Regions from separate parts of the Streptomyces rectiverticillatus genome, predicted to be linked through region 1. Evidence: riboswitches for the same ligand, from Rfam matches in the RefSeq annotation. Region 1 holds a riboswitch; the other holds the start of a gene.
The links. A riboswitch is a leader RNA that binds a small molecule or an ion and turns the genes downstream of it on or off. The one in region 1 is predicted to bind glycine.
Positions count from the first base shown of each region.

Region 2: it holds a riboswitch for glycine, as region 1 does, so the genes downstream of both, gcvT (glycine cleavage system aminomethyltransferase GcvT) here and gcvP (aminomethyl-transferring glycine dehydrogenase) in region 1, are expected to answer to the same signal.

Region 1 is NZ_CP040752.1:1,151,921-1,167,511, forward strand. Features, by position in the region: gene FGW37_RS04615 (Clp protease N-terminal domain-containing protein) at 1-409, opposite strand, end outside; gene FGW37_RS04620 (PI-PLC domain-containing protein) at 825-1,763, shown strand; gene FGW37_RS04625 (PhzF family phenazine biosynthesis protein) at 1,880-2,698, shown strand; gene FGW37_RS04630 (CPBP family intramembrane glutamic endopeptidase) at 2,719-3,519, opposite strand; gene FGW37_RS04635 (glutamate-cysteine ligase family protein) at 3,684-5,186, opposite strand; gene FGW37_RS04640 (hypothetical protein) at 5,705-6,292, shown strand; gene FGW37_RS04645 (DUF5999 family protein) at 6,614-6,820, shown strand; gene gcvP (aminomethyl-transferring glycine dehydrogenase) at 6,992-9,874, opposite strand; glycine riboswitch at 9,936-10,061, opposite strand; glycine riboswitch at 10,062-10,172, opposite strand; partial or broken gene FGW37_RS33165 (PRC-barrel domain-containing protein) at 10,281-10,664, shown strand; gene FGW37_RS04660 (DNA polymerase IV) at 11,079-12,887, opposite strand; gene FGW37_RS04665 (MerR family transcriptional regulator) at 13,003-13,608, opposite strand; gene FGW37_RS04670 (bifunctional nuclease family protein) at 13,797-14,270, opposite strand; gene ftsR (transcriptional regulator FtsR) at 14,323-15,132, opposite strand; gene FGW37_RS04680 (FHA domain-containing protein) at 15,175-15,591, opposite strand, start outside.
Region 2 is NZ_CP040752.1:5,183,333-5,198,923, forward strand. Features, by position in the region: gene glyA (serine hydroxymethyltransferase) at 1-563, opposite strand, end outside; gene gcvH (glycine cleavage system protein GcvH) at 610-990, opposite strand; gene gcvT (glycine cleavage system aminomethyltransferase GcvT) at 1,091-2,206, opposite strand; glycine riboswitch at 2,356-2,463, opposite strand; gene FGW37_RS22805 (AAA family ATPase) at 2,629-3,324, shown strand; gene FGW37_RS22810 (hypothetical protein) at 3,393-3,941, opposite strand; gene FGW37_RS22815 (enhanced serine sensitivity protein SseB) at 4,231-5,028, shown strand; gene FGW37_RS22820 (enhanced serine sensitivity protein SseB C-terminal domain-containing protein) at 5,177-5,944, shown strand; gene FGW37_RS22825 (ABC transporter permease) at 6,225-7,223, shown strand; gene FGW37_RS22830 (ABC transporter substrate-binding protein) at 7,357-9,129, shown strand; gene FGW37_RS22835 (ABC transporter permease) at 9,258-10,256, shown strand; gene FGW37_RS22840 (ABC transporter ATP-binding protein) at 10,253-11,353, shown strand; gene FGW37_RS22845 (ABC transporter ATP-binding protein) at 11,365-12,426, shown strand; gene FGW37_RS22850 (trimeric intracellular cation channel family protein) at 12,514-13,173, shown strand; gene FGW37_RS22855 (thioesterase family protein) at 13,273-14,106, shown strand; gene FGW37_RS22860 (TIGR03086 family metal-binding protein) at 14,161-14,751, opposite strand; gene FGW37_RS22865 (helix-turn-helix transcriptional regulator) at 14,917-15,591, shown strand, end outside.

The DNA of each region.
Region 1 (15,591 bases):
GCATCGCGAGGAGGTCCGTCGCTTCCGCCAGGGAATCACCCCGCGCGCGGGCCCGGGCGGACGCACCCTCCATGGCGGCGGCCGCGGCGGGCGACCAGCCGGGCGCCCGGCAGCCGAGGAGGACGGGCAGCGAGCCGGAGTCCTCGACGGTGCCGCTCCAGCGCAGCCCGTAGCCGATGGTGCGCTGGACGAGGTAGCCGAGCAGCCGTACGGACCGGCCCGGGCTCCCGCCGTCCACGGCGCGGCACACCTCGGGGTCCGACTCCATCAGGGTGTGGAGCAGGTGGGCGGTGTCGGTCTGCCGGTCACCGTCCCGCACGGCGCGCCTGCGGGCACCCGCGACCGCCGCTGCCAGTCCGGCGCTGAACAGGCCCTCTCGGGCGACGTCCGTCGCCCCCGTATCTCCCACGCGGCTTTGCACCCTCCCACCCCATCAGTCACGAACCGCCGGGTCATCCCCGTGGGGAAGCATTCGCGCATCCCACGGGGGTTGGGTACGGGCCGCCGTTCCTCCTCCTTGAGGAGGACGGGCGCGGAATCGTTCTCAGGGGTGTTCCCGGCCTCAGGGCGCGCGGCGCGGCCCGGAGCGTTCCATACGGGCGTTCCATACGGGCGTTCCAGGCCGCCTGCTTCTCCCCTGGTCAAAGCTCACTTTCGCATTCCAGCGTCCCGAAGTGCCAGGACTTCGTAGCGGCCGGGACGCATGACCCCTCAAGCTCGGATGATCCAAGCGCCGCATCCAAGCACCGTATCTATATGAAGGAGTACCTTTCTTGACCACTCACCTTCGACATGGCGCCTGCCCGCGGGCGTTACTGGCGTTGATGGCGGCACTGTGCGGGATCTTCGGTGCCACCACGCTCGGTACGACCCCGGCGGCAGCAGCCGATCAGCGTCACGCGATCTACGCCATCGCACACCGGGTCGACACCCTGGACGGCGTGGACGCCGCGCTCAGCCACGGCGCCAACGGCATCGAGATCGACGTCTGTGCCTGGTGGAACCCCAACGAATGGCGCGCTTATCACGACTGTTCCTCGGCCGGTGACAACCGGCGGGGCCCCAGCTTCGACAGCATGATCGACCGCATTGTCTCCCACGCCCGGGCAGGGCGCCGGCCGGCGCTGGTCTGGCTCGACATCAAGGACCCGAACTACTGCGGGGAAGCGCAGAACCGTGGGTGCAGCGTCGCCGGACTGCGCGACAAGGCACAGAGGCTGACCGCCGCCGGGATCCAGGTGCTCTACGGCTTCTACGAGTACCACGGCGGTAGCACCCCGGACGTCGGCGGCAGGGGCTGGAAGAGCCTGGAAGGCAAGCTCGGCGCCCTGGAGGGCATCACGACGACCGGGACCCGCGATCAGGTCCGCAGCGCCTTCAACCGGTCCGGTTCCGGATTCCCGGCCGGTCGCCGGGTGATGGACTACGGCGACGGCAACATCCCCAACGGCTTCGGCAACTGCACGGAGCCCGGCTACAACACGTGCGCGGAACTCAAGAAGGGCGCCGCGGACCGTGCCGCCGGACAGCTCGCGGCCACGCTGTCCTGGACGACCACCTACAACGACCCGTGGTACGTCGACAAGCTCCTGGGCGACGCACACGTGGACGGCATCATCGCGGGCTACGGCAACTTCACGGGAGAGCACGAGTACGACAACGGCTGGCAGTGCGCCAACGCCATCAACCTCATCCGGGACTGGGTGAACCGCCACAGCACCACCCACCGCATGGCCACCGGCAGCGACCGCCTGTTCAGGTAGCGGACAGTCCGGTCCGGGGGCCGCCCTGTGCCCCATGGGCCCCACCGGCCCCCGGCCGGGCCACATTTCGCGAATTGGCTCTGGCCTGCGGTTCTTCCCGCCCGTAGCGTCCGGCCATGCGCATTCGAATCGTCGACGCCTTCACCGACCGACCCTTCGCCGGCAACCCGGCCGGGGTCGTCCTCTTCGACTCCGGGGAGTTCCCCGACGACGACCGGCTCCAGCGGATCGCCGCCGAGGTCAACCTCTCCGAGACCGCCTTCGCCCGCCCGCTCGCCGACGCCTCGCAGGGCGCGGACTGGGCGCTGCGCTGGTTCACCCCCCTCACCGAGGTCGACATGTGCGGCCACGCCACGCTCGCCACCGCGCACGTCCTGCACGCCACGGGCGCCGCCACCGGCACCGTCCGCTTCGCCGCCCGCTGCGGCGTCCTCACCGCCACGGCGCACGAGGACGGTTCGATCACGCTGGACTTCCCGACCGCCCCGCTCACCCCGGTCCCCCTCCCCGAAGGGGTGACGGAGGCCCTGGGCGCCGAGGTCCTCAGCACCTACGACACCGGTCCGCACATCGGCGACCTGATGGTCGAGCTGGCCGACGAGAAGGCCGTACGGTCCCTGGCGCCCGACGTCCGCGCCCTCGGCCGGCACTCGCGCCGGGGCATCATCGCCACCGCCCCGGCCGAGGACCCGGCGCGCGGCTACGACTACGTCTCGCGCTGCTTCTTCCCCAACGTCGGCATCGACGAGGACCCCGTCACCGGCAGCGCGCACACCGCGCTCGCCCCCTTCTGGTCCGGGCGGCTGGGCCGCGACGACCTGACCGGCCTCCAGGCCTCCGCCCGGACCGGCCTGGTGCGCACGGGGCTGCGCGGCGGCCGCACGCTGCTGACCGGCTCCGCCGTCACCGTCATCGAGGGCGACCTGCTCGCGTAGGAGGGCGGGGGCGGGCGTCGTCAGGCCGTGGGCAACCAGCCCACCTTGCCCGCGAGCAGCGCGTAGCCGACGAAGGCCACGATGTCGATCAGCGCGTGCGCGGCCACCAGCGGCCCGACCCGCCCCCACCGCCGGTAGAGGAGGACGAAGACCACGCCCATCACCATGTTCCCGATGAACCCGCCGACGCCCTGATAGAGGTGGTACGAACCGCGCAGGACCGCGCTCGCCGCCAGCGCCGCCGCCGGGGTCCAGCCCAGCTGTCCCAGCCGGCGCAGCAGGTACCCGACGACCACGACCTCCTCCAGGGCCGCGTTCTGCACGGCCGAGGCGACGAGGACGGGGATCTTCCACCACACGTCGGGCAGCGACTCCGGCACCACCGTCAGGTTGAAACCCGCGGCCCGGACGCCGAGGTAGAACAGCAGGCCGGTGCCGCCGATGGCGGCCGCCACCCCGGTGCCGCGGCTCAGGTCGAAGCCGGGGCGGTCCCGGTCGAGACCGACCGTGCGCAGGCCCGGGGCGCCCTCGCGCAGCAGCAGGTGCGCCACCAGGAACACCGGGACCAGCGCCGTAGCGATGCCGAACACCTGCCAGGACAGGTCGAGCCAGGGGCGGCCGGGGGCGTGCGAGGCGTTGAGGTTGGCCGCCTGGTCCCTGAGCCCGCCCGGCCTGGTGAGCGCGCCGAGGAAGCTGATCAGGGAGGACACCGCGCTGGCGCCGAGCGAGAGCGCAAGGACCAGGAGCGTCTCGCTGCGCAGGGTGCGGCGCCAGGTGGCTTCGCCGGGCGCCGGGGGGCCGGTCCGGGCTCCGGGCAGGATGCCGTCCTCGCCCTGCGCGTTCTGCCGCACCTGTGCCTCCGCTTCCTCCCGCCCCGGCCTCGGGGCGACGCTCCGCCGGCCGCCGCTCGTGCCGGCGGCCGCCGTCACAGCTTGCCCGACGCCCCACAGCAGGTGGGCCAGGGGGTGCGGGAGGGGAGGACGTGTCAGTCGCCGGGGCCGGCCGGCCAGGTGTGCACCGGCGCGCCGGTGCGCATCAGCTCGCAGTAGCGCCGGGTGGTGACGGCCAGCGCCTTGTGCCGGTCCATGCCGTGTTCCAGCGCCCGGTGGTAGGCCGCGGCCTGCCAGGACGCCCCGTTGGTGCGGCTGCGGCAGCGCCCCTCGATGACCCCGAGGTAGCGGTCGCGGTCGGAGGGCTCCACGCCCCAGGCGTCCAGCCCGGCCGCCGCGAGCGGCAGCAGCTCCTCCTGGACGAGCCGGACGGCCGGCCTGCGCTCCAGCGTGCCCGCCCGGCCCGCCTTCGGCCAGTGCAGCCAGGCGTCGATGCCGTGCCGGCAGGCCGCGTCGAAGTTCTCCGCGGCGACGCGGAAGGGCAGCCTGGTCCACACCGGCCGCGGTTCCTCGGCGAGCGCCCTGACCAGCCCGTAGTAGAAGGCGGTGTTGGCGATGACGTCGGTGACGGTGGGGCCGGCGGGCAGCACGCGGTTCTCCACACGCAGGTGCGGTACGCCGTCGGCGACCCCGTAGACCGGCCGGTTCCAGCGGTAGACCGTCCCGTTGTGCAGCGTCAGCTCGTGCAGCATCGGCACGCCGCCCTCCTCCACCACGCGCACCGGCTCCTCGTCGTCGGAGATCGGCAGCACCGGGGGGAAGAAGCGCAGGTTCTCCTCGAACAGCTCATATGCAGAATCGATCCAGCGCTCCCCGAACCAGGTGCGCGGCCGCACCCCCTGAGCCGTGAGCTCGGGCGGGCGGGTGTCGGTGGACTGGACGAACAGCGGCGGACGGGACTCGCGCCACAGCTCCCGGCCGAAGAGGAAGGGGGAGTTGGCACCGACGGCGATCTGCGCGGCCGCCACCGCCTGCGCGGAGTTCCATACGGCGGCGAACCGCCCGGGCGTCACCTGCAGGTGCAACTGCACGGACGTGCACGCGGCTTCGGGAGCAATCGACTCCGCGGTGCACGTCAGCCGCTCGACGCCCTCGATGTCGATCGTGAAGTGCTCGCCCCGGGCGGCCACCACCTGCGCGTTCAGCATGGCGTAGCGCTCGTCCGCGGAGAGGTTCGCCGAGACCAGGTGACGGTCCTCCAGGGTCGGCAGAATACCGATCATCACGATCCCGGAATCGACCTCCATGGCCTTCCGGTCGGCATAGGAGAGAGCCGTCCGCAACTCTTCGGCAAGCTGGTCCAGGACGCTCCCGGACAGCCGGTGCGGAACAATATTCACTTCCAGGTTGAACCGGCCGAGTTCGGTCTGGAAATCACCGCTCGCGATACGCTCGAGCACTTCGGCGTTCACCATGCTCGGCATCCCGTCGGCCCCCGCGAGATTCAGCTCGATCTCCAGGCCCATGAGATTCCTGGGACGGTCGAAACGCTTCTCTTCCAGCAGTCTCCCCAGCGCTTCCAGGCACTGCCGGAGCTTTGCCCGGTGGCGCTGTCGGTCAGCGAGGTCGACGCCCCCGGCCACGACCTTGTCCCCCATCGCAGGGTCCCTCCTCACGTGGGTCGCCGCGGCGCCGGCCGCTCGCGTCACGGTCGATGATGCCCAGCCAATGTGATCGATAACGCCCCGCCGGGGCCGCATACCCGCTACGCTCTCGGCAACGCATCCGGTGGCACATTCCGTGGGCATGACGGGCCGCCCGGGCTTTGCCGATAGCACAGGTGAAGCGCTGGTGATAGCGCTGGTGATAAACACCGACGAGATTCGGCCTACCCTGCCCGGGGCAGAATACGAGGTGGCGTGCCCCTACTCGGCACAGAATCACCGAAATCACCCTCGGACGAGGCCCTGATATCCCCTTGCCGGAAATACCGGCGACAGCTAGCCGAAACACCATGTGAACACGTGTCGTATAAACTTCGGGGACGAGGCGGAGAGTAGGCGCCACGGCCCCGGCAGCCGGTAAGGTCCCGGCCCCCCTCTGACCCCGCACGCCGACAGCGTCGTCCGCACCCTGCCCACGCACCACGTGTCTCCGAAGTGAGAGGCGACCCACCATGCCGCTGCATGTCCCCCCTGCCCCTGCGCCTGCCCTGCGCAGTGTTCTGAGCGCCCTCGGTTCCCCCTCCGCCGTCCGCGAGGCCCGCACTCCGTCGCTGAAGGCCGCGCAAGGGCCGCTGACCCCCGAACTCCCGCTGCCCGTCCACGTCCTGGAGCAGGCGGCGGGCCGCGGCGGCGCACCGCGCAGCCGGCTCACCGGCTGGCGGTTCCCGATCCGCAGCTCCGAGCGCGTGGTGGCCGCGGGCGAGACGGTGCAGACCGCGGACGGCTGGGCGTTCTCGCACTTCTGCGAGGGCCCCTACCTCGTCTCCACGGAACGCGCACTGCGGCAGGCGGAGGCACTCCCGACGCCGTACCAGCCCCGGCTGCTGTCCGTGCCCGGGCTCTACATGCTCACGCTCTGGCTGCACGGGGACATCGCCGCCGACCCCGCCTCGGGCCTGCCCGGCCCGGGTGATCTGCTCGTGCCGCTCGCACCGGCACCACCGGGGATCGCCGCGCACCGCCCGCACCGCTTCGCCGAGTTGATGCCGGTCCTCACGCTCCGGCTGACCCCCGCCCCGCTGCTGAAGACCCCCGCTTGAGGAGCCGCTACGGCAGTCTGACACCCCCTCCCTTCCCCGGCGCCCCGCGGCCTTCCGCCGCGGGGCGCACACGTGTACTCACCCTCCCGGACTAGCCCACTCCGACCACGGGTAACCACCCGGCCGGACAGTCATGTTGGAAGCAACCGCCCGCATGGGTGATGCGTCTCCAACGAGTGAGGAGCGCTGCCGGGAAATCCCTGCGGAATCACGCCCGTGGGGCAACACTGGTATCGACCAACCGATTCGCCAACGGGGGGCGGCATGAACACCGAATCGAGCCGCAGGACAGCCACCACATCGCAGCGAAAGAACCCTTCCATGTGCCAGCACCAGCCCACGTGCCCCTCAGCCGACTCCACCGACCGGGAAGCCGCGCACCTCGTGGCGCACCACCCCGAGCAGGGCTGGAGTCTGCTGTGCAACGGAGTCCTGCACTTCGAGGACACCGGTGAGCTGCTGCCGGACGGCCAGATCATCGCGCCGCACCGGCCGCTGGACACGGGAAACGTGGTGACTGCTGCCTGAGCTCACGCACCACCGCAATCAGCGCCAGAGCACCACAGCGCTCGCACACCGCACGACAGGAACGCCGCACCACAGGAATCACCGCACCACCCGCACGCAAGGGGCCGGCCCGGCGAAATCGCCGAACCGGCCCCGACTTGTGCCGGGCCTCAGCCGAGGCCCGCGGCTCCGTCAGCCGTCGTAGTCCTCCAGCGGCGGGCAGGAGCACACGAGGTTGCGGTCGCCGTACGCACCGTCGACGCGGCGCACCGGCGGCCAGTACTTGTCGGCCGAGACCCCGGCGGGGAAGACGGCCTCCTCACGGCTGTAGGGGTGCTCCCACTCGCCCGCCACGGACGCGGCGGTGTGCGGGGCGTTCCGCAGCGGGTTGTCGTCCTTGCTCCACTCCCCCGAGCCGACCTTCTCGATCTCGGCACGGATCGCGATCATCGCCTCGCAGAAGCGGTCCAGCTCGGCGATGTCCTCGCTCTCCGTGGGCTCGATCATCAGGGTGCCGGCCACCGGGAAGGACATCGTCGGCGCGTGGAAGCCGTAGTCGATGAGCCGCTTGGCGACGTCGTCGACGCTCACTCCGGTCGCCTTGGTCAGCGGCCGCAGGTCGACGATGCACTCGTGGGCCACCAGGCCGTTCGGGCCGGTGTAGAGCACCGGGTAGTGCGGCTCCATGCACTTGGCGATGTAGTTGGCGCCGAGCACCGCCACCTGCGTGGCGCGCTTGAGGCCCTCGCCGCCCATCAGCCGGACGTACGCCCAGGAGATCGGCAGGATGCCGGCGGAGCCCCAGGGCGCCGCGGAGATCGGGCCGACGCCCGTCGCCGGGCCGGCGGTGGGCTGCAGCGGGTGGTTGGGGAGGTACGGCGCGAGGTGCGCGCGGACGGCGACCGGGCCGACGCCGGGACCGCCGCCGCCGTGCGGGATGCAGAAGGTCTTGTGCAGGTTCAGGTGCGAGACGTCGCCGCCGAACTTGCCCGGCTCCGCCAGGCCCACCAGGGCGTTGAGGTTGGCGCCGTCCACGTAGACCTGGCCGCCGGCCTCGTGCACGGCCGCGCAGATGTCGGCGACGTGCTCCTCGAAGACGCCGTGCGTCGACGGGTAGGTGATCATCAGTACGGCCAGCTCGTCGCGGTACTGCTCGATCTTGGCGTGCAGGTCCTGGGCGTCGACCTCGCCGTCGTCGGCCGTCTTGACCACGACGACCTTCATGCCGGCCATCACGGCGCTGGCGGCGTTGGTGCCGTGCGCGGAGGACGGGATCAGACAGACGGTGCGCTGCTCGTCGCCGTTGGCGCGGTGGTAGGCGCGGACGGCCAGCAGGCCGGCGAGCTCGCCCTGGGACCCGGCGTTCGGCTGGATGGAGACCTTGTCGTAGCCGGTGACCGCGGCGAGCCGCTCCTCCAGCTCCGTGATGAGCGTGACGTAGCCCTCGGCCTGCTCGATCGGCGCGAAGGGGTGCAGCGCGCCGAACTCGGGCCAGGTGACCGGCTCCATCTCGGTCGTGGCGTTGAGCTTCATGGTGCACGAGCCGAGCGGGATCATGCCGCGGTCCAGGGCGTAGTCCCGGTCGGCGAGGCGGCGCAGGTAGCGCAGCATGGCCGTCTCGGAGCGGTGCTCGTGGAAGACCGGGTGCGTGAGGTAGTCACCGGTGCGCAGGAGGGCCTCGGGGAGGGCCTCGGCGGCCACCGCGTCGAGCGCCTCGACGTCACCGGCCACGCCGAACGCGGCCCAGACGGAGTCCAGGTGGGCGCGGGTGGTGGTCTCGTCGCAGGCGATGCCCACGTGGTCGGCGTCGGTCAGGCGCAGGTTGACGCCGCGCTCGCGGGCGGCCTCGACGACCTCGGCGGCCCGGCCCGGGACGCGCGCGGTCAGGGTGTCGAAGTAGGCGCCGTGCACGAGCTCGACGCCCCCGGCACGCAGGCCCTCGGCGAGGATCGCGGCGTAGCGGTGGGTGCGACGGCCGATGGCGGCCAGGCCCTCGGGGCCGTGGTAGACGGCGTACATGCCGGCCATGACGGCGAGGAGCACCTGGGCGGTGCAGATGTTGCTGGTGGCCTTCTCGCGGCGGATGTGCTGCTCGCGGGTCTGCAGGGCCAGGCGGTAGGCCTTGTTGCCGTCGGCGTCGACGGAGACGCCGACGAGGCGGCCGGGGAGGCTGCGGGCGAACTGCTCGCGCACGGCCATGAACCCGGCGTGCGGGCCGCCGAAGCCCATCGGGACGCCGAAGCGCTGGGTGGTGCCGACCGCGATGTCCGCGCCGAGCTCGCCGGGCGAGGTCAGCAGGGTCAGGGCGAGCAGGTCGGCGGCAACGGTGACGATCGCGCCGAGCTCGTGGGCGCGCTCGATGACCGGGCGGAGATCGCGCACGGCACCGGAGGCGCCGGGGTACTGCAGGAGGACGCCGAAGACACCGCGCTCGGCGATCTCGTCCGGGATGCCCGCGCTCAGATCGGCGACGACGACCTCGACGCCCGTCGGCTCGGCGCGCGTCTCGATCACGGCGATCGTCTGCGGCAGCGTGTCGGCGTCGATGAGGAAGACGCCCTTCTTGACCTTGCCGACGCGGCGGGACAGGGCCATGGCCTCGGCGGCCGCGGTGCCCTCGTCGAGGAGGGAGGCGCCGGAGGTGGGCAGCCCGGTGAGGTCGGCGACGACGGTCTGGAAGTTGAGCAGGGCCTCCAGGCGGCCCTGGGAGATCTCCGGCTGGTACGGCGTGTAGGCCGTGTACCAGGCGGGGTTCTCCATGACGTTGCGCAGGATCACCGGCGGGGTGAACGTGCCGTGGTAACCGAGGCCGATCATCGGGGCGAGGACCTGGTTGCGGTCGGCGAGCGTCCGCAGTTCGGCGAGGACCTCGGCCTCGCTGCGGGCCTCCGGCAGGGCCAGGGCACCCACGCTCTTGATCACTTCCGGCACGGCGGCGGCAGTGAGCTCGTCCAGCGACCCGAAGCCGACCTGGGCGAGCATCTTGGCCTGGGCCTCGCCGTCGGGACCTATGTGGCGGCGCTCGAACGGGGTGTCCCGCTCCAGGTCGGAAAGGGGGATGCGGTGGGCAGTCATCTGCGGAGGCCTCCTGGTCGTTGCGACCTGCGAGGGGTACCACGGCGCGGGTACCCGGACGGCCTCCCCCTCTGTCATCTCAACCTGAGAGCTTCACCGGACCACAGCGCACGGCCCGGCTTTCACCGTCGGTGAGGAAGGGCTTCGGCGCTTGACTGTCCGGGCCCGCCCTGCTTTCCAGAGTGACCTCGTCCGTGCGGTACGGGTGCCTGAGAGATTCCGGGGAGGATTTGCTCCTTCGGCGCCTCCGTCGGCCCCACTGAGGTGGGCTTCCGGAGGACTCTCCCGCACGGATTCTGCGGCCATTCGCCAGCCTACCAGCGCGGCTTTCCCGGCGGATCTCCCGAGTGGCCGCTTCTCGCTTTGTGTTTTTACGTGGGGAGAGATGCCGATACAGGGAGGAACCGTGCAGAGCGACATCGATCCCCGGAGCCTGATCGGACGGAAGGTCTTCGACCGCGACGGGGCGAAGATCGGCACGGTGGACGAGGTCTATCTCGACGACGCGACGGGCGAGCCGTTGTGGGCGGCCGTACGCACCGGCTTCTTCCGGCGGGACGCCTTCATCCCCCTGGCGACCAGCGAGGTCTCGGGAGAGAGCCTGCGCACGGCGTACGACCGGGCACTGATCAAGGAAGCACCCGACTTCGGCGTCGGCCGCCACCTGTCACCCGAGCAGGAACTGCAGCTTTACCACCACTACCGGCTGACTATCCCGGGACCGGAACCGGGGACGGGTTTGACGCCGGGCCCAGGCACGGCGTCAAACCCGGGGGCGGCGGGCCCCGGACCGGGGCCGGGGCCAGAGCCGGGGCCGGAGTCGAGCCCGGAGCCGGGGCCAGAGTCGGGGCCAGAGTCGAGGCCAGGGCCAGAGTCGGGGCCGGAGCCGGAGTCGAGGCCAGAGTCGGGGTCGGAACTCGGACTGCAGCCGAGATCCGAGCCGGGACCGGGATCCGGAACAAGGTCGGAATCCGGACCGGAATAGAGATCCGGCCCAGTATCGGGACCCGGATTGGGGCCAGGACCCGGGCCGGGAGCGGAATCCGAACCGGAGCCGGGCCCCGGACCAGGCCCGGAATCCGGCTCGGGTCCGGAGCCGCGATCCGGATCAAAGCCGGACTCAGGACCAAGACCCGGAACCAGCTCAGGCCTGCAATCCACACAAGGCCCGGAACCCAGCTCACGTCCGGAGCCACGATCCGACTCAAAGCCGGACTCGGGGCCGAGGCCCGGAATCCGGCCCAGGCCCGGAATCCAGCTCAGCCCCGGAGCCACGATCCGGATCAAAGCCGGACTCGGGGCCAAGGCCAGGACCCGGCCCAGGCCCGGAATCCCGCTCGGCGCCGGAATCCGGCTCGGGGCCGGAGCCACGATCCGGATCAAAGCCGGACCCGAGACCGAGGCCCGGAACCTGCCCAGGCCCGCAATCCACCCAAGACCCGGAACCCGGGTCGGGGCCGCAAGCCGGCTCAGGTGGGCCCGCCGTCGGCCCCCCGGAGCTGCGATCCGGATCAAGGCCGGGCTCCGAGCCGGGGCCGGGCCCTGCGTCCGTCGGCCGCCGCGGCGCCGGCCGGGCGCGGTCGGGCCCGCCCGGAGGCGGATCAGCGAGCTGATCCGCCTCCGGGTCCTGCTGTACGAGGGGCAGCGGCTCCCCCGGCTCCAGCGCGGGGTCGTCGACCGCGAACGTCCGTACCCGGCCCGGCTCCGACCAGGGCTGTTCGAACCGCACGGTGACCCGGCCGACCCCGCTGCCCTGCACCCACCCCGCCCCGTACTCGGCGTGCCGCACGTCCAGCCCCGGCAGCCAGCGCCGCGGCCTCACCTCCGCGCCCGCTGTATCCCCCCGCACCTCACCCTGCGCCTCACCCGGGCCCTGCGGCGCCTCCACCGCATCCGCCGCACCTGCCGCACCCGTGGCGGCGGCCAAGGCCGCCGCCTCGCTCGCGGCCTGCGCGAAGAGGTCCTCCTGGGTGTAGTCGGCGAGCCCGCTGACCCCGACGCCCAGCAGCCGGACCCCGGCCGTGGTGTCCACCCCGTCGATCAGCCGGGCCGCCGCCTCCTTGACCACCGCGGGGTCGTCCGTCGGGCCGCGAAGCGTCTCCGAGCGGGTCAGCGTCGAGAAGTCGTAGCTGCGCACCTTGATGACCACGGTGCGCCCGGACCGGCCGGCGGCCCGCAGCCGCTGCACGCACCGCTCGGCGAGCCGGGAGATCTCCATCTGCACCCGCGACCGATCGGTCAGGTCCTCCTCGAAGGTGTCCTCCACGGAGACGGACTTGGCATCCCGGTCGGCGACGACGGGACGGTCGTCATGCCCGGTGGCCAGGGCATACAGCCCCGCGCCATGGGCCTTGCCCAGGAGCCGCACGAGCTCCGCCTCGCCCGCCTCGGCCGTCTCCGCGACGGTGGTGATGCCGGCCCGGCGCAGCGTCTCGGCGGTGGCCGGGCCGACGCCCGGAATGGCGCGCACGGACATGGGGCCCAGCAGCTCCAGCTCGGTGCCCGGCTCGATGAGCACCAGACCGTCCGGCTTGGCCTCCTCGGAGGCGATCTTCGCGAGCATCTTGGAGCCGGCGAGCCCCACCGAGCCGCTGAGGCCCGTGGCCGCGCGGATGTCCCGCCGCAGGCGCTCCCCCACGGCCCGCACGGCCGCCGAGGTGGGCTCGACGCCTCCGGCTTCCAGGTCCACGAACGCCTCGTCGAGGCTCAGCGGCTCCACCAGCGGCGACAGCCGGCCGAGCAGGCCCATGACCACTTCGCTGATCTCGCGGTAGAGCGAGAACCGCGGGGTGAGATAGGCGGCGTTGGGGCACAGCCTGCGGGCCTGGGCCGTGGCCATCGCGGAGCGGATGCCGAAGACCCTGGCCTCGTACGACGCGGTGGCCACCACGCCGCGCGGGCCGATCCCGCCCACCACGACGGGCCTCCCGCGCAGGCTGGGCTTGGCCGCCTGCTCGGCCGAAGCGTAGAAAGCATCCATATCGAGATGCAGGATGGTCGGCGCGCCTCTCACAACACCGATGCTGCCGCACGCCACTGACAATCGCACTCACGTACGACCGGCTGGACAGCCGCGTACGCCCGGCCGGAGCGGTCCCGCACTGCAGACCGCCGCACGCCCGCGGCGGTCAGCCGACGCGGTTGCGGCGGCGGGCCAGCTCGTCGGAGGGGTTGGGGCGGATCAGCGTCTCGCCGGTGTCCACCCGCTCGCCGTGCAGCTGGGAGAGCGCGCTCTCGACATCACGCCACACGACGCCCACGGCGATCCCGAAGACGCCCTGCCCGCCCTGGAGGAGATCGACGACCTCGTCGGGCGAGGTGCACTCGTACACCGTGGCGCCGTCGCTCATCAGCGTCATCCGGGGCAGGTCGGCCATACCGCGCGAACGCAGGTGCTGAACGGCCGTGCGGATGTTCTGCAGGGACACCCCGGTGTCCAGCAGCCGCTTCACGATCTTGAGGACCACCACGTCCCGGAAGCTGTAGAGCCGCTGGGTGCCGGAGCTGTGCGCGGGGCGCACGCTCGGCTCCACCAGACCCGTGCGCGCCCAGTAGTCGAGCTGGCGGTAGGTGATGCCCGCCGCTGCACACGCCGTCGGCCCGCGGTAGCCGATCAGATCGGCCTCCGGGCCCCGTGGTGCGGTGACCTCCACCGGAGTGGCATGACGGGGTGCCGGTTCGACCGCTCCCCCGAACAGCGGATACGGACTGCCGACCGCCGTCCCGTCGCCCATGCTTCTCACGCCGACCTCCGTCCTTGACCTGCCCTCTCGACGGTAGGCAGTCACCCGGGGTGCGTCAACGATCGCCACACTCGGCACGCCGAGTGATAATCACCCAGAGAGTGGTTTTGCGTGCCTCTGTGCCGGGAAAGGCTAACCGGATGCGCTGCGGCGAGCCGTCACACGGCGCCCCGGCCGGCTCACTGACTGCTGGTGCCGAAGTCCTCCGGCGAGATCTGATCCAGGAACTCGCGGAACTTCTCGACCTCGTCCTCCTGCTCGTCCGGGATGGCGATCCCGGCGTCGTCCAGCACTCCATCACTGCCGTAGATCGGCGTGCCGGTGCGCAGCGCGAGCGCTATGGCGTCGGACGGCCGGGCACTGACCTCCACGCCGCTGGCGAAGACGAGCTCCGCATAGAAGACACCCTCGCGCAGGTCCGTGATGCGGACCTCCGTGAGCTGCTGGCCGACCGCTTCCAGCACGTCCTTGAAAAGGTCGTGGGTCAGCGGACGGGCCGGGGCCATGCCCTGCTGGGCGAAGGCGATGGCCGTCGCCTCTCCCGGTCCGATCCAGATCGGGAGGTAGCGGTCGCCTCCCACTTCACGCAGGAGCACGATCGGCTGGTTGGAGGGCATTTCCACCCGGACACCCACGACATCGAGCTCGTTCACACAGCAACCCTAGGACGTGCCCGGCAGGTTTGGGTAGTCGGGCACTCGCCGGTCAGTGCGAGCCCGCGTGCAGGGCCGCCTGCACGAGCGCCGCGTGCAGGCGCACGGAGAGTGTGGCGAGCTCGCGCGTGGTGGCCTCGGCATGGGCCCTGGTCTGCGGATTACGGTGCCGCCGCAGCGGTGCGACCACCTGTTCGACCAGGCCGGCCTGACGGTCGGCGGCGGCCTTCATGGCGCGAAGATGCCGTGGCTCCAGACCGAAACGGCCCAGGTCGGCGACGAGGCGTGCCACGGCCACCGCATCGGCGTCGAATCCGCCGTCCGGGTGTGCGGTGACCAGCCCGTACGACTCCCACTCCACCAGCTCACTCTCCGTGACACCGGTGGCACTCAGCATCTCCTCCCGGCCGATCCGCGCGGCCGGAGAGGGCACGGGCGCCCCGAGCCCGGCGCTCGCGAGCACGGCGGCCTCGCCGATCACGGCATCCGGACCGGCCTCCTGTCCGTCGTCGGCCAGGAGGGCGGCATCACGGGGCTTCGCGGGGGCGGGCAGCTGCGGCGCCTCGCCCCGGGCCCGCGCTTCGAGGTGCTCCTTGATGACCCGCAGCGGAAGGTAGTGATCGCGCTGCATGCGCAGCACGCAGCCGAGCCGCTCCACGTCCTCCGTACTGAACTTGCGGTATCCGGACGGTGTGCGCTGCGGCTCCACCAGGCCCTCCGCCTCCAGGAAACGAATCTTGGAGATGGTGACCTCGGGGAACTCCTCACGCAGCAGGTTGAGCACCGTACCGATGCTCACCAGCCGTCCCTCCGCGCCGACAGCACCGGGTGACCCGGTGCCGCCTGACGGTGTTCGAAGCATGGCCCTTCCTAGCGTCCCCCCGGACGGAGCCCGGGGGGAAGGTCAGATGCCCCGCTGGCTGCCGTAGAAGACCAGCCGGTACTTGCCGATCTGGACCTCGTCGCCGCTGTTCAGGGGCACCGAGTCGATCCGCTCGCGGTTGACGTACGTGCCGTTGAGGCTGCCGACGTCGGAAACGGTGAAGCTGCCGTCCTGAGCTCTGCGGAACTCCACGTGCCGGCGGGAGACCGTCACGTCGTCCAGGAAGATGTCACTCTGCGGGTGCCGGCCCGCCGTGGTCATCTCGCCGTCCAGCAGGAAGCGGCTGCCGGAGTTCGGGCCGCGCCGGACCACCAGCAGCGCCGAGCCGAGCGGCAGGGCGTCGACGGCCGCCTGCGCCTCCGGAGACAGCGACGGGATCGGCGTCTGCCCCGTGGCTTCGGAGTCGTACGCCTCAAGACCGGAGATCGAGATGGTCGA
Region 2 (15,591 bases), 4.0 Mb from region 1:
CGGAAGGCGGCGAAGTCCAGCTGGCGCGGGTACGCGGACCAGCCGGCGACGATCAGCTTCGGGCGGTGCTCCTTGGCGAGGCGCTCGACCTCCTCCATGTCGACCAGGTTGGTCTGCTCGTCGACGTGGTAGGCGACCACGTTGTAGAGCTTGCCGGAGAAGTTGATCTTCATGCCGTGGGTCAGGTGCCCGCCGTGGGCGAGGTTCAGACCCAGGATGGTGTCGCCCGGCTTGAGCAGCGCGAACATCGCGGCGGCGTTGGCCTGCGCACCGGAGTGCGGCTGGACGTTCGCGTGCTCGGCACCGAAGAGCGCCTTGATCCGGTCGATGGCGATCTGCTCGACGACATCGACGTGCTCGCAGCCACCGTAGTAACGGCGGCCGGGGTAGCCCTCGGCGTACTTGTTGGTGAGGACCGAGCCCTGGGCCTCCATGACCGCGACCGGAGCGAAGTTCTCCGAGGCGATCATCTCGAGGGTGGACTGCTGGCGGTGGAGTTCGGCGTCGACAGCGGCGGCGACGTCGGGGTCGAGCTCATGGAGGGAGCTGTTCAGCAGAGACATGAGTTCTTCCTGGACTTCCTGGGCGAGGGGAGGGCGAGGGGAGGGGTCAGCCTGCGGTGAAGCCGTCGTACTCGGCGGCGGACAGGAGGTCCGCCGGCTCGTCCGTGATCTTCACCTTGAACAGCCAGCCGCCCGTGAAGGGGGCGGAGTTCACCAGCGCGGGGTCGTCCACGACGTCCTGGTTGGCCTCGGTGACCTCGCCGGTCACCGGGGAGTACAGGTCGCTGACCGACTTGGTCGACTCCAGCTCGCCGCAGGTCTCGCCCGCGGTGACGGTGTCACCGACGGCCGGGAGCTGGGCGAAGACGACGTCACCGAGCGAATTCGCGGCGAACTCGGTGATGCCGACCGTGGCCACGCCGTCCGCGTCGACGGCCGACAGCCACTCGTGCTCCTTGCTGTAGCGCAGCTGCTGGGGGTTGCTCATGGCTAGATTCTCCTGGATGCGCGTGAGTGCTTGTGCAACGGGTCTTGACAGAGGGAGATGAGAGAGGGCAGGGGAGCCCCCGGGCGAGCCACGGGGAAGATCAACGCTGCCGCTTGTAGAAGGGCAGGGCCACGACCTCGTACGGCTCGTGGCTGCCGCGGATGTCCACGCCCACGCCCTGCGTGCCGGGAGCGGCGTGCGCCGCGTCCACGTAGGCGATGGCGATCGGCTTGCCGAGCGTGGGGGAGGGGGCGCCGGAGGTGACCTCGCCGACGACCTCGCCGCCGGCCACCACCGCGAAGCCGGCGCGCGGCACGCGGCGGCCCTCGGCGATCAGGCCGACCAGCTTGCGCGGCGGCTGCGCCTCGGCGCGCTCCGCGGCCGCCTCCAGCGCGGCGCGGCCCACGAAGTCGCCCTCCTTCTCGAACTTCACGACCCTGCCCAGGCCCGCGTCGAAGGGGGTGGTCGCGGTCGTCAGCTCGTGCCCGTACAGCGGCATGCCCGCCTCCAGGCGCAGCGTGTCGCGGCAGGAGAGCCCGCACGGCACGAGGCCGGCGTCCGCGCCCGCCTCGGTGAGGGCCTGCCACAGCTTGACGGCGTCGCCCGGCGCGACGAACAGCTCGAAGCCGTCCTCGCCGGTGTAGCCGGTGCGGGCGATCAGGGCCGGGACGCCCGCGACGGTGCCCGGCAGGCCCGCGTAGTACTTCAGGCCGTCCAGGTCGGCGTCCGTCAGGGACTTCAGGATGGCGGGCGAGGCCGGTCCCTGGACGGCGAGGAGGGCGTAGGCGTCGCGGTCGTCGCGGACGGCCGCGTCGAAGCCGGCGGCGCGCTCGGTCAGCGCGTCCAGCACCGTCTGCGCGTTGGAGGCGTTGGCGACGACCATGTACTCGGTGCCGGCGAGGCGGTAGACGATCAGGTCGTCCAGGATGCCGCCGTCCTCCCGGCAGATCATCGTGTAGCGGGCGCGGCCGACGGCGACGCTCCCTATGTTGCCCACGAGGGCGAAGTCCAGCAGGGCGGCGGCCTGCGGGCCGGTCACGGTGATCTCACCCATGTGCGAGAGGTCGAACAGACCGGCGCGGGTGCGGACCGCGACGTGCTCGTCGCGCTCGCTGCCGTAGCGCAGCGGCATGTCCCAGCCCGCGAAGTCGGTCATGGTCGCGCCGAGCTCGCGGTGCAGGGCGTCGAGGGCTGTGCGGCGAGGGCTGTCGGTCATGGTGTGGGCTCCCGGACATGGCAGTGAGGACGTCCTCCCCATCTGTCATCGGAACCTGAGAGGTTCACCGGAAGCCACCGCGACACGCGGGGGCCCGGCTTGCACCTTGGGTGGAGCCGCGCACGATGCGGCCCGCTTTTCAGATCTGCCTCGTCCGCGCGGTACGGGGCCTGAGAGATTCAAGGGAGGAACTTGCTCCTTCGGCGCCCAGCGCACACGGCGTAGCGTGCAGCCTGGGACTCTCCCGCGCGGATTCGAGCGGCCGGTATGCAGTTGGATACGCAGTTGGCGCGCACATCATTGCACGTACGGGCGCGTTACGGACTGCCCGGCGGCCCCCGAATTCGATTACCTTTCCTTTACGTTCTGTGGGTAGGGGGCAGTGACGGGCAGTGACCGGGGCCGGGGGAGGGGCGGAACGGATGGCAACAGCACCGACGGCAGGGAAGGCCGGGCCCGCAAGGGTGCACGGCGCGCCCGCGGGGGAGAGCGGCGCGGCGCGGCCCCGGGCGGGGGTGTCCGACCTGCGCTCCGGGGCGGGCCGGGGGGAGCTCCGCTTCCCCGCGGGGGACGTGCTGATCGTCTCCGGGCTGCCCGGGAGCGGGAAGTCCACGCTCATCCGGCGGGCCGTGTCCGTGCTGGACGCGCAGGACGGCATCGTCTGGTGCATCGACTCCCAGGACGCCCGGGAGCGCCTGGAGCGGCACGCACCCCGCTGGCTGCCGTACGCCGCCTACCGGCCCTTCGCCCGGCTCGCGCACTACGCGGCGCTGCGGCGCGCCCTGCGCTCCACCGCGAGCGCCGTCGTGCACGACTGCGGGCAGCGCGGCTGGGTCCGCCGCTGGGTCGCGCGTGACGCACGGCGCCGGGGCGGCGCGGCCCACCTGCTCCTCCTCGACGTGCCGCCGAGCACTGCGCTGGCCGGGCAGGCGGCGCGGGGCCGCGGCGTCTCGCCGTACGCCTTCCGCCGGCACCGCAGGGCGATGGCCCGGCTGCTCGCTACGGCCTCGGGCCCGCCGGCCGCGCAGGGCGCCGGGAGACTGCCGGCGGGGGTGGCCTCGGTGATCCTGCTGGACCGCGGGGCGGCGGACGCCCTGCGGAGGATCACTTTCGAGTAGAGGAGCACCTTCGAGTAGGTGCGCCCGGCTCCTCGGGGCCGATGTGCGGCAGCGAGTGTGTGCGCCGCCTACAGCGGCAGCGGTGCCGGCAGCGTCGAGCCGTCTCCCGCCAGCGGGAGTTTCGCCAGGAGGTCCTTCACGACGGCGAGGGCCTCCGTGATCGCCGACTGGACGCCTGCCGAGTCCTTCCTCGTCGCCGCGTCGATCAGCTGCCCGATCGCCTTCTGCAGCTTCTTCAGTAGATCGTGGACGTCGTCCGGCGGGGCCGCAGCCGGGCGCCCCGAGGCGGCCGGGGACTGCCGCAGGGAGTCCGTGAGCCGGTCGGCCGACGACCGCAGCCGCTGCTGCATCTCCTTGAGCGCGTCGGTGTCCGGCGTCCTGGACTGCGCCTCCTTGCCGATCCGGGAGACCAGCGTGAGTGCCTCCCCCAGCTGTCCCACCGCGTCGAGCTGCTGGTGGACGGCGGCCGCGGACTTCGGCTCGGTGGCCGGGAGCACGACGGACATGTCGGGGTCCGGTGCGTTCACGGCGGCCAGGGAGGGGCCCGCGACGCCGACGGCCACGGAGCCGCAGGCGGCGACGGCTATCGCCGAGGCGGCGAACTTGTTGACACGCATGCTGGAGGTTCCCTTCGGTGCGAGGACCCGGCGGGCCGGCGGGGCCGGCGGAACCGGTGGCGCTGCAGGGCAGCTGCCCGATCACCGTGTGACCTGCGGTGTCCCTGTGCAACCCGGTCGCTACGGCCGGTGCCGTGACGGGAGGGGACGAAGGCCCCTGCGGCCCGCCCTGACCTGGGACGTCACCGGCGATTTCGGCAGCCGGCAGGAGCCGGCGGGGGTACAGCCGTTAGGGTGCATGTGCGGCTACGTCGAGAGTGGTTGGGCGGTATCGGACGAGTTGGACGAGATGAGCATCCCCGGGCAGTACGGCTGGAGTCCGGCCCCCGGCGGCGGCGCGCCCGCGGCCGCCCCGCCCGCCCCGCCCGCCAATGAACTCGAAGAAGTGCTCGCCGCCTCCGTGGGCGTGCCCGGCGCGGGCCCCCGCATCATGGAGGCGCTCGGCCGCAGCCACGTATGGGTTCCGCTTCCGTCCGGCGGCGGTCCGGACAGCGCCGGCCTCGACCTGCCCGCGCTGGAGCTCGGCGGCCAGGCCTTCGTGCCCGTCTTCAGCTCCGAGGGCGAGTTCCGGAGGGTCGCCGGCGAGCGGATGCCGTACGCCGTCGCCCCGGCCGTCGAGTTCGCCCGCGGCCTGCCCCCGCAGGTCGGCATCGTCATCAACCCCGAGGGCTCCGTGGGCGCGCCGCTGCCGCCGCCCGCCGTCGCCGAGCTGTGCCGGGCCGGCCGCACCGCCCTGGACGGCGACGCCACCGGCGGCCGCGTCCGCCTCTTCGAGCCCGACTGGCAGGACGAGCCCACGGCCTTCCTGGCGGCCGCCGGGCCGGAGTTCGCCGCCGCCGGGGTCGTCCGGACGGCGCGGCGCGCCCTCGCGAGCGTCGAGGGGGCCGATCCCGCGCTGTTCATCGGCGTCGAGCTCGACCTGCCGGACCCCGGCAGCCGCTCCGCGGCGCTGTCCGCCGTCGGCCGGGCCCTCGGCTCCGTGCCCGTCCCCTGGCCCGTCCAACTGGTCTTCCTGGACGTGGCGCGGGACCCGGTCGGCGACTGGATGCGGGACCGGATCCGTCCGTTCTACGACCGCGACCTGTGACTCCTCCCCTGTCCGCCCCGGCGGGCTCGTAAGCTGGTCGGACGACCACGGGCGCGCGACGGCGCTCCCGGGTCGCAGTCGCAGCAGTCAAGGCCGAGAGAAGAGGCGGACCCAGGTGAGCGCGGGCGCGGAGAGCGGCGTGGAGCAGATGCTGCGCCAGGTGGCGCCCGGCCGGTACGACGCGTACGAGGAGCTGCTGCGTTCGCTGGCCGAGGGCCGGGTCTGGATGCTGCTCTGGCACGGCCGGGCGGGCTCGCCCGACGCCCAGTACGGCAACATGGAGGTCGACGGGCTCGGCTACGCACCGTGTGTGACCTCCGCGCAGGAGCTCGCCGCCAGCGGCTGGAACCGGGCCCACGAGGTGATCTCCGGCCGGGAGGTGGCCGAGGCCCTCTACCCCGGCCGCTGGGGCCTGTGGCTCAATCCGCACGCGCCCGGCGGCGGCGTGGGCATCCCCTGGCTCGACCTGCGCCGCATCGCCGGCGGCCTGGACCGGCTGCCGGCCGGCCCGCTGCGGGTGAGCGAGCCCGGCGTGGAGATCCCGCAGTTCTACGCCCTTCTCGGGCAGAACGCCCACCGCACCCCCGCGGTGCGCTCGCTGCGCCGCGCCTGGGTGCAGCCCGCGCTCGGCACCGCGTACCTGGCCATCGGCCTGGACCTCTACGACAGCTCGCAGGGGTCCGTGGAGTCCGTGCGGCTGATGATGCAGCAGTCGATCGGCGCGGTCCCGGAGGGGCTGCCGGTCTCCACGGTGGCGATGTCGGACGAGCACGACCCGGTCGCCATGTGGATGCGGGCCAACGCCCGCCCGTTCTACGACCGCGACGCCTACGGGGGCGCTGCGGCGGGCGGCTCGCAGGCCGCGCCGTCGGGCTACGGATACCCTCCGCAGCCCCCTCAGGCCGGCGTCTACTGACCGCCGACGGGCCGCTGTTGTCCGTATAACGGAACTCCTCTCCACACATCACGGTTGCGCATCCTTTGACGACCGGGTCTGGCGGGTGATCGCGGGGGCGTTGAAGACTCCCGCCACAAGGACTCCCGGTCCTGCGTACGGTCCCGCGTACGTCCTGTGTACGGCCTGCTCCGCGTGAACTTCCCGCACCATCGCACCTTTCGCACCAGTGATGTGAACCAGCCGCATGCGCGGCGGGCGTTGGGCCGGTCGGCACCGGCCGAGAGGGGTCCACCAGACGATGACGGCACCACTGCACGACACGGGCGCGGCGGAGACCGCAGCCGTCGACGTCGCCGCCGGCGTCCCGGCCAAGGCGATCGAGGGCCGTTCCCCCTGGCGGATCGCCTGGATCCGGCTCAAGCGGGACAAGTTCGCGCTGGCCGGCGGTGTCGTCGTCCTGCTGCTCATCCTGGTGGCGATCCTCGCGCCGGTGATCGTGAGCCTGCTGGGCCATCCGCCCAACGAGTTCCACGAGGACCAGATCGACCCGCTGTTCAGCACGCCCAAGGGGGACTGGGGCGGCATCAGTTCGGACTTCCTGCTGGGCGTCGAACCGACGAACGGGCGCGACGTCTTCAGCCGCATCGTCTACGGGGCCCGGGTCTCGCTGCTCGTGGCCTTCCTCTCGGCCGTCGTCGCGGTGGTCATCGGCACGGTGTTCGGTATCGTCGCCGGCTTCTTCGGCGGCTGGGTCGACGCGGTGATCAGCCGGGTGATGGACCTGCTGCTGGCCTTCCCGCAGCTGCTGTTCATCATCGCGCTGGTGTCGGTGGTCCCCGACTCCCTCTGGGGGCTGACCGGTTCGGGCGTGCGCATGGGCGTGCTGATCGCGGTGATCGGCTTCTTCGGCTGGCCTTACATCGGGCGGATCGTGCGCGGCCAGACCCTCTCGCTGCGGGAACGGGAGTACGTCGAGGCGGCGCGCAGCCTCGGCGCGGGCCGCGGCTACATCCTCTTCCGCGAGCTGCTGCCCAACCTGGTGGCGCCGATCACCGTGTACACCACGCTGATGATCCCCACCAACGTCCTCACCGAGGCCGCCCTCAGCTTCCTCGGTACCGGAGTCAAGCCCCCCACGGCATCGTGGGGCGAGATGCTCGCCAGAGCCGTCGACCACTACGAGGCGGACCCGATCTTCATGATCATCCCGGGCCTCGCCATCTTCGTCACCGTCCTCGCCTTCAACCTCTTCGGCGACGGCGTACGGGACGCGCTGGATCCCAAGGCTTCGCGCTAGCGCCCCGCCCCCGGCGGCTCCGCTCCGCCGGCTCGCACGTGTCCCACCGCCCCTGTCGGCCCGTCAGGAGGCTCTGTCCGCAAACCCGCCGCCCGCTTCCCCGGACGGCGACGATCACGGAGGTCGCGACACCTTGAGAACACAGAGAACTTCGAGGCGGAGGCCGGCCGCCGGGGCGGCCCTCGTGGTCGCGGCCCTGGTCACCACCGCCGCCTGTGGCGGCGGCGGGAGCAAGAGCGACAGCGGGGACGGCAAGGGCGCGGGCTTCAACGCCGGCGTCGGCAAGCTCGCCGCGGCCTCGGACAAGAAGGGCGGCGAGCTCAAGTTCATCGGCACGCAGGACGCCGACTCCTGGGACCCGCAGCGCGGTTACTACGGATTCATGTGGGACTTCGCCCGCTACTACACGCGGACCCTGGTCACCTCCAAGCCCGCGCCCGGCGCCGAGAGCTCCGAGGTCGTGCCGGACATGGCCACCGACACCGGCAAGGTCTCAGGCGACAAGAAGACCTACACCTTCACCCTCAGGCCGGGCCTGACCTGGGAGGACGGCCAGCCGGTCACCGCTCAGCACATCAAGTACGGCATCGAGCGCACCTGGGCCACCGACAAGATCTCCGGCGGGCCCACCTGGCTGATGCAGGTCCTGGACCCGGAGAAGACCTACAAGGGCCCGTACAAGGACGAGAGCAAGGACAAGCTGGGCCTGAAGGCGATCGAGACGCCGGACGAGAAGACGATCGTCTTCAAGCTGCCCAAGCCCAACGGCGACTTCCTGCAGATGCTCGCGCTGCCCGCCGCGGCCCCGGTCCGCCCCGACAAGGACACCGCGGAGCGCTACGGGCAGAAGCCCTTCTCCAGCGGGCCCTACAAGTTCGTCTCGTACAGCCCGAACAAGGGGCTGGAGCTGGTCCGCAACGACAAGTGGAACAAGGACTCCGACCCGGTCCGCAAGGCCCTGCCGGACAAGATCTCCGTCACCCTGATCACCAACGCCGACGACATGGACAACCGGCTGATCAAGGGCGACTACGACCTCGACATCAACGCCACCGGCATGGGCTCGGCGGGCCGGCAGAAGGCCCTCAAGGAGCGCAAGGGCAACGTCGACAACCCGCAGACCGGCTTCATCCGCTACGCGGCGTTCCCCAAGACCGTCGCCCCGTTCGACAACGAGCACTGCCGCAAGGCCGTCCTCTACGGCGCCGACCACACCTCGCTGCAGACCGCGCGCGGCGGCCCCCAGGCGGGCGGCGACATCGGCATCAGCATGCTGCCGCCGGCCGTCAAGGGCCACGACCCCGGCTACGACCCGTACAACATGAAGCAGGGCAAGCCCGACGTGGCCAAGGCCAAGGAGGAGCTGAAGGCCTGCGGCAAGCCGGACGGCTTCAAGACGACCATCGCGGTGCGCAACAACAAGATGCAGGAGGTCGCCTCCGCGGAGTCGCTGCAGGCGTCCTTGAAGGCCATCGGCATCGAGGCGCAGATCGACAAGTACGACGGCGCGCAGAGCACCGGCATCATCGGTTCGCCCAAGAACGTCAAGGCCAAGGGCTACGGCATCATCATCATGGGCTGGGGCTCGGACTTCCCCAGCGGCCAGGGCTTCCTGCAGCCGATCGTGGACGGCCGCTTCATCCAGCAGAGCGGCAACCAGAACTACCCCGAGCTCGACGACCCGGCGGTCAACAAGCTGCTGGACGACGGCATCGCCGAGACCGACCCCGAGAAGGCCGGGAAGGTCTACCAGGAGGCCAACAAGAAGGTCATGGAAGGCGCCTGGTACCTGCCCTTCACCTACGAGAAGAACATCATCTGGCGCAGCTCCCGGCTGACCAACGTCTACACGGCCGACGCCTACAACGGCCGCTACGACTACGCCTCGCTGGGCGTCGTCAAGTGACAGTCCGTCCGCTCCGCCGGCGCACCCGCCGCTAGGCACGAAGGGCAGGTGAGGGCCGAGCGCGACGACCGGGGACGCCCCCCTCTTCCCCAGGGGGGCGCCTCCGGGCCGCCGCCGGGCCGACCGCAGTGTTCGCTTATATCGTCAGGCGGCTCTTCGCCGTCATCGTGATGCTGCTCGTGGTCATCCTGGTGACCTTCGGCATCTTCTTCGCGATCCCGAAGTTCACCGGATCCGACCCCGCGCTGATGTACGTCGGCAAGCAGGCGGACCCGGCGGCCATCGAGGGCATCCGGCAGAAGCTGGGGCTCGGGAAGCCGATCCTCGAACAGTTCTGGAACTTCGTCACCGGGCTCTTCGCCGGGCGGGACTACGTCAGCCAGGGCGACTCCACCCACTGCCCGGCGCCCTGCTTCGGCTACTCGTTCCGCCACGAGAGCCCCATCTGGCCCGAGCTGACCAGCCGGCTGCCCGTCACCCTCTCGCTCGCCGGGGGCGCCTGCGTGCTGTGGGTCACCGGCGGCGTCCTGACCGGCGTCGTCTCCGCCCTCAAGCGCGGCACCGTCTGGGACCGCACCGCCATGACCGTGGCCCTGAGCGGGGTCTCCCTGCCGATCTACTTCACGGCCCTGCTCTCGCTCGCGGTCTTCAAGTACAAGCTCGGCTGGGTCGGGGGCGAGTACACCTCGTTCGCGGACGACCCCGGCGGCTGGTTCGGCGGCCTGATCCTGCCCTGGGTGACCCTCGCCTTCCTCTACGCGGCCATGTACGCCCGGCTGACCCGGGCCACCATGCTGGAGGTCCTCGGCGAGGACTACATCCGCACGGCCCGCGCCAAGGGCCTCGCCGAACCCGTCGTCATCGGCAAGCACGCGATGCGCTCCACCATGACCCCGATCCTCACCGTGCTCGGCATGGACCTCGGGGCGCTGGTCGGCGGCGCCATCCTCACCGAGACGGCCTTCAGCCTGCCCGGCCTGGGCCAGGCCGCGGTCGCGGCGATCAACGAGCGCGACCTGCCGATGATCCTCGGCGTCACGCTGATCACCGCCTCCGCCGTCGTCTTCGCCAACCTGGTCGTGGACCTCCTGTACGCCGTGATCGACCCCCGAGTGAGGCTCTCGTGACCACCGGCCCCGCCCCGCATCCGGGGCAGACCCCCGCCGCCTTCCTCGACGTGCGCGACCTGCGCATCCACTTCCCCACCGACGACGGGCTGGTCAAGTCCGTCGACGGGCTCTCCTTCCAGCTGGAGAAGGGCAGGACGCTCGGCATCGTCGGGGAGTCCGGGTCGGGCAAGTCCGTCACCTCGCTCGGCATCATGGGCCTGCACACCGTCGGCCAGTACGGCCGCGGCAAGGCCCGCATCTCCGGCGAGATCTGGCTCGACGGCAAGGAGCTGATGACCGCCGACCCCGACGAGGTGCGGCGGCTGCGCGGCCGCGAGATGGCGATGATCTTCCAGGACCCGCTGTCGGCCATGCACCCGTACTTCACGATCGGCCACCAGATCACCGAGGCGTATCTGGTGCACAACAACGGCGCGGACAAGAAGGCCGCCCGCAAGCGTGCCGTCGAGCTCCTGGACCGGGTCGGCATCCCGCAGCCGGACCGCAGGGTGGACGACTACCCCCACCAGTTCTCCGGCGGCATGCGCCAGCGCGCCATGATCGCCATGGCGCTCGTCAACAACCCCGAGCTCCTCATCGCGGACGAGCCGACCACCGCCCTGGACGTGACCGTGCAGGCGCAGATCCTCGACCTCATCCGCGACCTGCAGAAGGAGTTCGGCTCGGCCGTCATCGTCATCACCCACGACCTCGGCGTCGTCGCCGAGCTGGCCGACGACATCCTCGTGATGTACGGCGGCCGCTGCGTGGAGCGCGGGCCCGCCGAGAAGGTCTTCTACGAGCCCCAGCACCCCTACACCTGGGGCCTGCTCGGCTCCATGCCCCGCATCGACCGCGAGCAGACCGACCGGCTGATCCCGGTCAAGGGCTCCCCGCCCAGCCTGATCAACGTGCCGTCCGGCTGCGCCTTCAACCCGCGCTGCCCGTACGCAGACCTGCCCGCCGGCGGGGTCACCCGCACGGAGCGGCCCGAGCTGCGCCCGGTGTCCGGCGCCGCCGCCGCCCCGGGGAGCGGCGGGCACTGGTCCGCCTGTCACCTGGCCCCGGAGGAACGGACCCGCATCTGGACCGAAGAGATCGCGCCGAAGCTGTGAAGGACCACAAGATGACCATTCCCGCGCAGCAGGCGAACGACGGACCCGAGGCCCTCCTCACGGTCGAGGGCCTGGTCAAGCACTTCCCGATCACCAAGGGGCTGCTGCGCCGCCAGGTCGGCGCGGTGCAGGCCGTGGACGGCCTCACCTTCGACGTCCGCACGGGGGAGACCCTGGGCGTGGTGGGGGAGTCCGGCTGCGGCAAGTCCACCATGGGGCGGCTGATCACCCGCCTGCTGGAGCCGACGGGCGGCCGGGTCGCGTTCCGGGGCAAGGACATCAGCCACCTGAGCGTGGCGGGGATGCGCCCGCTGCGCCGCGACATCCAGATGATCTTCCAGGACCCGTACTCCTCGCTGAACCCCCGGCACACCGTCGGCACCATCGTCGGCGCGCCCTTCAAGCTGCAGGGCATCGCCCCCGAGGGCGGGGTGAAGAAGGAGGTGCAGCGGCTGCTGGAGCTGGTGGGGCTCAGCCCGGAGCACTACAACCGCTACCCGCACGAGTTCTCCGGCGGCCAGCGGCAGCGCATCGGCATCGCGCGCGCCCTCGCGCTCAAGCCGAAGCTCGTCGTCGCGGACGAGCCGGTCTCCGCGCTGGACGTCTCGATCCAGGCCCAGGTCGTCAACCTGCTCGACGACCTCCAGGAGGAGCTCGGCCTGACGTACGTGATCATCGCGCACGACCTGTCGGTCATCCGCCACGTCTCGGACCGCATCGCCGTGATGTACCTCGGCAAGCTCGTGGAGCTCACCGACCGCACGTCGCTCTACACCAAGCCGATGCACCCGTACACCAAGGCGCTGCTGTCCGCCGTGCCCGTGCCCGACCCCAAGCGGCGCACCAAGCGCGAGAGGATCCTGCTCCAGGGCGACGTGCCCTCGCCGATCTCGCCGCCGTCCGGGTGCCGCTTCCACACCCGGTGCTGGAAGGCGACGGAGGTCTGCAAGACGCAGGAGCCGCCGCTGGTGGCGCTGGAGCCGGGGCACCAGGTGGCCTGCCACCACCCGGAGAACGCGCCGGGGGCGGCGGGGACGGCGGCGGGAGCGGCGGGGGCGGCCCCGGCGGGGTGAGCGTCCGCCGGCCCCGGCGGGGTGAGCGTCCGCAAGGGCGTCCGTCAGCGCGTCCGGAGCAGCGTCCGGGACGAGTAAGAATGTCTGGTGCTCACCGACCTGTTCAGCCCCTCCGTCCAGCACTCCCTGGACATCGCCGGGATCTTCGTCTTCGCGATCTCCGGTGCCCTGCTCGCCGTCCGGAAGAACTTCGACGTCTTCGGCATGGCGGTCCTGGCGGAGGTCACGGCGCTGGGCGGCGGGCTGATCCGGGACGTGATCATCGGTGCCGTGCCGCCCGCGGCCTTCACCGACCTCGGCTACTTCCTCACGCCGCTGATCGCCACGGTGATCGTGTTCTTCCTGCACCCGGAGGTCGAGCGGATCACCAAGGCGGTGGGGGTCTTCGACGCCGCGGGGCTCGGGCTGTTCTGCGTCACGGGCACGGTCAAGGCGTACGGGCACGGGCTGGGTCTGGTCTTCGCCGCCACGCTCGGGCTGGCCACGGCGGTCGGCGGCGGCGTGCTGCGCGACATACTCGCGCACGAGGTGCCGTCGCTGCTGCGCTGGGACCGCGACCTGTACGCGGTGCCGGCGATGGTGGGGGCCGCGCTGGCCGCGCTGCTGATCCGCTTCGAGGCGCTCGACGGATCGACGTACGCGCTGCCGGTGGTGACCGCGTTCGTCCTGCGGCTGCTCGCGATGCACTTCCACTGGCGGGCGCCGCGCGCGTGGCACCGCCGGAGCGCCGCTTCGGAAGAGGTGTGAGGGGCCCCGGGGGCGCCGAGGAGGGTCCTTCTCGCGGTGGTCGTTGAGCCTTCACCCAACCCCTACCGATGAGTAACTTCCGGGTGTAGCGTGACCGGCATGGCACAGGCAACCCTCGGTGACAGCGAATTCGACCGCGACACCGCACTGACCCCCCGCGCCCCCGGCGTCCACGACGTGGAACTCCCCGCCGGGTGGAGCATCGGCGGCGCCGTCAACGGCGGCTACCTCCTCGCCCTGCTCGGCCGGGGCCTCGGCGCGCACCTGCCCCACCCCGACCCGTTCACCGTCACCGCGCACTACCTGTCCGTCACCCGGCCCGGCCCCGCGGTCATCCGCACCGAGACCGTGCGCACCGGCCGCGCGCTCTCCACCGGCCAGGCCTCCCTCGTGCAGACCGCCGCCGACGGCAGCGAGAGCGAGCGCATCCGCGTCCTCGCCACCTACGGCGACCTCGGCACCCTCAGCGACGACGTCCGCACCACGGCCAAGCCGCCCGCCATGCCCCCGTACGAGCACTGCCTCGGCAAGGAGCACAACGACGCCGCCCACCCGCTCGCCGAGATCGCCGCCCGCCTCGACATCCGCCTCGACCCCGCGACCGCGGGCTGGGCGGTCGGGCGGCCCGGCGGGCGCGGCGAGATGCGCGCCTGGTTCGGCCTGGCGGACGGCCGCCCCCTCGACCCACTGGCGCTGCTGCTCGCGGTCGACGCCCTGCCGCCGACCACCTTCGAGCTGGGCCTGACCGGCTGGGTGCCCACCGTCGAGCTGACCGCCCACATCCGCTGCCGGCCCGCCCCCGGCCCCGTCCGCATCGCCGTCACCACGCGCAACCTGGCGGGCGGCTACCTGGAGGAGGACGCGGAGGTCTGGGACAGCGAGGACCGCCTCGTCGCCCAGTCCCGGCAGCTGGCGGCGGCCCCGCGGCACTGACGGGCCGGAGCCCCCCGGTGCCGCGGGGTACGCGGTACGGCGGGGTACGGGGGGCTACGCCACCTCCCGGCCCAGCCACGCCGCCAGCCGCGCGTACGCGTCCGCGCCCTCGGGCGCGGGCCGCACCGGACCGAACGGGACCTCCTCGCCCCGCCGGTCCGCCGGCAGGAACCGCTCCGCCCAGCCCAGCGCCAGTTCTGCCAGTTCCTGGTCCAGCGGGAGCGGATGCCCCAGCGCCTGCGACAGGTCCCAGGCGTGCGTGACGCTCTCCAGCACCATTCCGGACGTCAGGTACACGGCCCCCGGGAACGTCCCCCACTCCACGCTCACCGTCCGCGCCAGCTTGGCGTCGTCCGCCCAGGCGGCCGCCAGCCGTGCCCGCCCCTCGTCGTAAGCGCGGCCCCAGCCGTCGTCCGCGATGCCCGTGGGCGGCTTGCTCCACTCCACCGTGCCCTTCTCGCCCAGCTGTGCGCCGTCGTGCACGCCGGCCACGAGGTGGCCCAGCAGGGCCCGTACGTCGAACTCCGCGCACGGGGTCGGGTCGCCGAGCCGCTCCGCGGGCACGGCGGCGACGAGGGCCGCCACCTGGGCGACGGCGCGGTCCATCAGGGGGCGGGGGTCGGTGAGGGCGGCCTCGGCGGTCATGCGCAGCTCCAAGTGTGCGAAGGAGATCGGGTACCCGGTGGCCGTCGGAGGCGGCCCGCCGGGACGGACAGAGCTTCCCCCGATAACCTGACATCCGCCGTCAAGTTTTCCGGGCCGGTTCCACCGGTGGTCCCACGGGCCGTTCCCCGGGCGATCCTTGGTCCCGTGAAATCCGACCGCCTGCTGTCGATCCTGCTGTTCCTCCAGACCCGCGGCCGCGTGCCCGCCCGCGAACTGGCCGACCGGCTGGAGGTGTCCGTCCGCACCGTCTACCGCGACGTCGAATCCCTGTCGGCCGCAGGAGTGCCCGTCTACGCCGAACGCGGCCGCCACGGCGGCATCGCGCTGCTCCCCGGCTACCGGACGGACGTCACGGGCCTCACCGCCGACGAGGCCCGCGCCCTGTTCGTCCTCGCGACCGGGAGCACGCACGCCGACCTCGGCCTCGACGGCGCCCTCGGCTCCGCCCTGCGCAAGGTCATGGCCGCCCTGCCCGCCCCGCACCGGCCCGCCGCCGAGGCCACCAGCCGCCGCATCCTCGTCGACCCCGTCCGCTGGCTGAGCGGCCCCGGGGGAGGCCACGAGGGTGCCGACGTCGGGGAGCTGCAGGCGGCCGTCTTCACCGACCGGCGGCTGCGCCTGCGCTACCGCCACGGAGGGCAGGAACAGGCCCGCACGTACACCGTCGACCCCTACGGCCTCGTCGCCAAGGCCGGCGTCTGGTACCTCGTCGCCGACCGGCGGGCCCGGCCCCGGCTCTTCCGCGCCGACCGCATGGCCGCCGTGAGCGTCACCGCGGACCCGGTGCGCCGCCGCGCGGGCGTCGAGCTCGCCGACGCG